Variovorax paradoxus: one gene and its partner. The protein of the gene in region 1 interacts with the protein of each later gene in a pairwise test. Links are inferred from orthologs where the notes say so. Each region holds a gene or a part of one and is shown in the gene's direction. Other genes may lie near its edges.

Region 1 (2,721 bases):
CCGAGATCTCGGAAGCCGTGCTGGGCCTGGACGCCAGCGAACAGGCCTTCCTCGATCGCACGATGATCGACCTGGACGGCACCGACAACAAGGCCCGCCTGGGCGCCAACGCCACGCTCGCCGTGTCGATGGCCGTGGCCCGCGCCGCGGCCGAAGAGTCGGGCCTGCCCCTGTACCGTTATTTCGGCGGCATGGGCGGCATGCAGCTGCCGGTGCCGATGATGAACGTCATCAACGGCGGCGCGCACGCCAACAACAGCCTCGACCTGCAAGAGTTCATGATCATCCCCGTGGGCGCCAAGAGCTTCCGCGAGGCCGTGCGTTACGGCGCCGAAGTGTTCCACGCCCTGAAGAAGATCCTGGGCGACCGCGGCATCAGCACGGCGGTGGGCGACGAAGGCGGCTTCGCCCCCAGCGTCGAGAGCCACGAAGCAGCCATCCAGCTCATCCTGGAAGCCATCGACAAGGCCGGCTACACCGCCGGCGAACAGATCGCCCTGGGCCTGGACTGCGCGGCCAGCGAGTTCTACAAGGACGGCAAGTACGTGCTGTCGGGCGAAAACCTCTCGCTGTCGGCCGAAAGCTGGACCGACATGCTCGCGACCTGGGTCGACAAGTACCCGATCATCAGCATCGAAGACGGCATGCACGAAGGCGACTGGGACGGCTGGAAGCACCTGACCGAACGCCTGGGCAAGCGCGTGCAGTTGGTGGGCGACGACCTGTTCGTCACCAACACCAAGATCCTGCAAGAGGGCATCGACAAGGGCATCGCCAACTCGATCCTGATCAAGATCAACCAGATCGGCACGCTGACCGAGACCTTCGCCGCCATCGAGATGGCCAAGCGCGCGGGCTACACGGCCGTCATTTCGCACCGCTCGGGCGAAACCGAAGACAGCACCATTGCCGACATCGCCGTGGGCACCAACGCCGGCCAGATCAAGACCGGCTCGCTGTCGCGTTCGGACCGCATCGCCAAGTACAACCAGCTGCTGCGCATCGAAGAAGACCTCGGCGACATCGCCGTCTACCCGGGCCGCGGCGCGTTCTACAACCTCAAGTAGCGCCTCGCAGCCTGCATGCGCGCGCGCTTCGTCCCTCCTCTCATCCTGGTGCTGCTGCTGGTCATCCTGCAGTGGCAGCTGTGGAACGGGCGCGGCAGCGTGCGCGAGGTCGCCCAGTTGAGAACCCAACTGGCCGACCAGAAGGACGCCAACGCCAAGGCCGCCCTCAACAACGAGCGGCTCGCGTCCGAGGTCAATGACCTGAAAGACGGCCTCGAGATGGTCGAGGAACGCGCCCGCGCGGAACTCGGCATGGTCAAACCGAACGAAGTCTTCGTGCAGATCGCAAGGTAATCGGATGACCCCCAGTCTCCGCGCACTTCGTGTCGCTTCGCCAACCCCCTTCCAGGGGGCGACACCAGCGGCCCGGCAAAGCCGGTTCCACGGTGTCCCACGACCAGACTGTGTGAGGTTCACAGAGCGCTCCGAAAGACGCACAGCCTCGGCGTGAACCTCATCCCCGAGTTCCTCTCGGCCTCCGCCTTTGCGCTGTGGGGCTCTCCCGTCACCTGGCTCGAACTCGTCGCCGCCGTGCTCGCGCTCGCGATGGTTGGCTGCAACATGCGCGAGATCCACTGGGGCTGGCCGCTGGCCATCGTCAGCTCGCTGCTCTACATGGTGGTGTTCGCCAACGCGCGCATCTACGGCGACGCCTCGCTTCAAGTCTTCTTCGCCTTCGTCGCCCTGTGGGGCTGGGCGCAATGGCTGCGCGGCTTTCGCGCCGACGGCAGCGCCTTGCGGGTCAGCCGGCTGTCGCCGCGCGGCTCCGCGTATGCCCTCGTGGCCTGCGCCATCGCGTGGCCCGTGGTCGCCCTCTTCCTGCGCCGCTTCACCAACACCGACGTGCCCTGGTGGGACGGCTTTGTCACCGGCCTGAGCCTGGTCGGGCAGTTTTTGCTCGGGCGCAAGTTCATCGAGAACTGGCTCGTGTGGCTGGCCGTGAACGTGGTCAGCGTGGGCCTGTTCATCCACAAGGGCCTGTGGCTCACGACGGCGCTGTACGCGGTGTTCGCCGTGCTCAGCGTGGCCGGCTTCCTGGCATGGCAGCGACGCCTGCCGAAGGCCACCACGAAGGCGGTGCCCGCATGACACCGAACCTGCCGACCGGCTGCGTCATCGCGCTCGTGGGCGCCGAGAGCACCGGCAAGACCGAGCTCTCGCGCGCCATCGCGCAGCGCCTGCAAGACCGCGGCACGACCGTCACGCTCGTGGGCGAGTACCTGCGCGAATGGTGCGAACGCGAAGGCCGCACGCCGCGCCCCGACGAGCAGCAGGCCATCGCCGACGAACAGATGCGCCGCATCGACGCCGCTGCCGCCACGGGCGTGGTGGTGGCCGACACCACGGCGCTCATGACAGCCGTCTACAGCGAGCAGCTGTTCGCCGACACCTCGCTCTACGACAGCGCCCTGGCCGCGCAGCGGCGCTACGCCATCACCTTGCTCACCGCGCTCGACCTGCCCTGGGTGGCCGACGACATGCGCGACGGTCCTCATGCGCGCCAGCCGACCGACACGCTGGTGCGCGCCGCGCTCTCGCGCGCAGGGCTTTCGTATGCGGTGGTACACGGCAGCGGCGGCGAGCGGCTGGCGAACGCATGGAATGCGATCAACACCATCGCCGGCAACGAAGGCCGGGCCCGCACGCGCACCCG
Region 2 (2,793 bases), 5.8 Mb from region 1 along the record:
GATGGACGGCACCGGCCGCGTGCTGGTGTCGCCCGAGCTGCGCGCCGCCACCGGCATCAACCGCGAAACGCTGCTGCTGGGCATGGGCAACCACTTCGAGCTCTGGGACAAGGCGACCTACGAGGCCAAGGAGGCCGAGGCCACCCAGGGCGAGATGCCGGATGTGTTTCAGGACTTCGCGTTCTGAGGAGCCCCGTGAACACCCCCCTGACCCACACGACCGTCTTGTTGAACGAGGCGGTGGAAGCACTTCTTTCCGGCAGCGCGGCAGCCACGGGCACGTACGTGGATGCCACCTTCGGACGCGGGGGGCATGCGCGCGCCATCCTCGCGCGGCTGGCGCCGGAAGGCAGGCTCATCGCATTCGACAAGGATGCGGAAGCAGTGGCCGAAGCAGCGCGCATCTCGGATGCGCGTTTTTCTATCCGCCACCAGGGATTCCGCTCGCTGGGCGAATTGCCCGACGCCAGCGTCAACGGCCTGCTGATGGACCTGGGCGTGAGTTCGCCGCAAATCGACAACCCGGTGCGCGGCTTCAGTTTTCGTTTCGACGGTCCGCTCGACATGCGCATGGACACCACGCGCGGCGAGAGCGTGGCCGAGTGGCTGGCAACGGCCGAACTTCAACAAATTGCAGAGGTGATCCGTGACTATGGCGAAGAACGGTTTGCTGTTCAGATTGCAAAGGCGATTGTTGCTCGCAGACAAGAACGGGGCGCAATTTCAACCACCACCGAACTGGCCGAGCTCGTGGCTGGCACGGTCAAAACCCGCGAGCAGGGCCAGAACCCTGCAACGCGCACATTTCAGGCTTTTCGGATTTTCATCAACGCCGAGCTTGAGGAGCTGCAACAAGCGCTAGAAGCCAGCCTGTCGGTGCTCGCGCCCGGCGGCCGGCTCGCGGTAATCAGCTTCCATTCGCTCGAAGACCGCATCGTCAAGCAGTTCATCGCCAAGCACTCGAAGGAGGTCTACGACCGCCGCGCGCCCTTCGCTGCGCCCAAGGTGATGAAGCTGCACGCGCTCGAGCGCATCAAGCCGTCCGAAGAAGAAGTGCGCGGCAACCCGCGCTCGCGCAGCGCCATCCTTCGGGTGGCCGAACGCACGGAAGCCGGGTAGCCATGGCGCGGATCAACCTGCTCCTTCTGCTGGCCGTCATTGCGACGGCTTTGTACCTTGTGCACACCCAGTACCAGTCGCGCCAGCTCTACACGGAGTTCGACCGCGCCCAGCAGGAGACGCGCAAGCTCGAAACCGAGCATGACCGCCTGCAGGTGGAAAAGCGCGCCCAGGCCACGCCGCTGCGCGTGGAGAAGCTCGCCAAGGAACAGCTGCAGATGCGCACGGCCTCGCCGGCCATCACCCAGTACGTGCGCCCCGACGGCTCGGTGATCCCGGCCATCGCACCGCTGCCGCCCACCACGCCGCCCAAGCCCGGCGCCGCCACCGCGAGGCCCACCCGATGAGCCGCGGCAACCGCAGCGTGCGCTACACCACCAGCCCCTTGCTCGCGAGCAAGACGCCGGTGTGGCGCAGCAAGTTCATCGTCGCCGGCATCGCCTTCGGCTTCGTCATGCTGGCGGGGCGGGCCGCGTACGTGCAGGTCTTCAACAACAGCTTCTTCCAGCGCCAGGGCGAGGTGCGTTTTGCGCGCACGCTGGAGCTGCCGGCCAACCGCGGCCGCATCCTCGACCGCAACGGGCTCATCCTCGCGTCCAGCGTGGTGGCGCCCAGCATCTGGGCCATTCCCGAAGACGTGGAGCGCGACGACCCCGAGGTGCGCGCCAAGCTCAAGCAGGTGGCCAGGCTGCTCGGCATGCCGCAGAAGGACTTCGACAAGAAGCTCGAAGACGAAGACAAGACCTTCGTCTGGATCAAGCGCCAGGTCGACGAGCCCATTGCCAAGCAGATCGCGGCGCTCAACCTCAAGGGCATCTACCAGCGCAAGGAATACAAGCGCCAGTACCCCGAGGGCGAGGCCGCGGCGCACGTGGTGGGTTTCACCAACGTGGAAGACAACGGCCAGGAAGGCATCGAGCTGGCGTTCAACAAGGAGCTGGCCGGCAAGGCCGGTTCGCGCCGCGTCATCAAGGACCGGCTGGGCCGCGTCGTCGAAGGCGTGGGCGAGCAGGTGCCGCCGGTCGAGGGCCAGGACATCCAGCTCAGCGTCGACAGCAAGGTGCAGTTCTTCGCCTACCAGAAGCTGCGCGACGCCGTCACGGCGCGCAAGGCCAAGGCCGGCAGCGTGGTGGTGCTCGACAGCACCACCGGCGAGGTGCTGGCATTGGCCAACTACCCGAGCTACGTGCCCGACAAGCGCCAGAACCTCACGGGCGAGCAGCTGCGCAACCGCGCGCTCACCGACACCTTCGAGCCCGGCTCGACCATGAAGCCCATCACCGTGGCGATGGCGCTGGAGGCCGGGCGCGTGAAGCCGTCGACCATCATCGACACCGCACCTGGCCGCTACCAGTTGGGCGGCTTCACCATCAGCGACACCCACAACTACGGGGCGCTGACGGTCGAGGGCGTGATCCAGAAGTCGAGCAACGTGGGCGCGCTCAAGATCGCCCAGAAGATGACGCCCCACGAGATGTGGGACACCTACACCGCCCTCGGCTACGGCCAGAAGCCGCAGATCCAGTTCCCCGGTGCCGTGACGGGCCGGCTGCGCCCGTGGAAGACCTGGAAGCCGGTCGAGCAGGCCACCATGGCCTACGGCTACGGCCTGTCGGCCTCGCTGTTCCAGATGGCGCATTCGTACACCTCGTTCGCGCACGACGGCTCCATCAT

What was found. Proteins that work in one complex are often made in the same cells at the same time.
Region 2: the proteins of ftsB (region 1) and ftsL interact in binary tests that used the Escherichia coli proteins (3 or more experiments, as listed by UniProt). The link is inferred for Variovorax paradoxus from one-to-one orthologs.

What each region holds. Positions count from the first base shown.
Region 1 is NZ_CP045644.1:6,281,544-6,284,264, forward strand. It holds ftsB (cell division protein FtsB), read left to right. Parts: upstream 1-1,082; coding sequence 1,083-1,361; downstream 1,362-2,721. Other genes in the region: eno (phosphopyruvate hydratase), read left to right, coding at 1-1,067; pnuC (nicotinamide riboside transporter PnuC), read left to right, coding at 1,524-2,156; GFK26_RS29025 (AAA family ATPase), read left to right, coding at 2,153-2,721. UniProt on the Escherichia coli protein: Essential cell division protein. May link together the upstream cell division proteins, which are predominantly cytoplasmic, with the downstream cell division proteins, which are predominantly periplasmic.
Region 2 is NZ_CP045644.1:496,363-499,155, reverse strand. It holds ftsL (cell division protein FtsL), read left to right. Parts: upstream 1-1,121; coding sequence 1,122-1,466; downstream 1,467-2,793. Other genes in the region: GFK26_RS02180 (peptidoglycan D,D-transpeptidase FtsI family protein), read left to right, coding at 1,463-2,793; rsmH (16S rRNA (cytosine(1402)-N(4))-methyltransferase RsmH), read left to right, coding at 196-1,119; mraZ (division/cell wall cluster transcriptional repressor MraZ), read left to right, coding at 1-187. UniProt on the Escherichia coli protein: Essential cell division protein. May link together the upstream cell division proteins, which are predominantly cytoplasmic, with the downstream cell division proteins, which are predominantly periplasmic.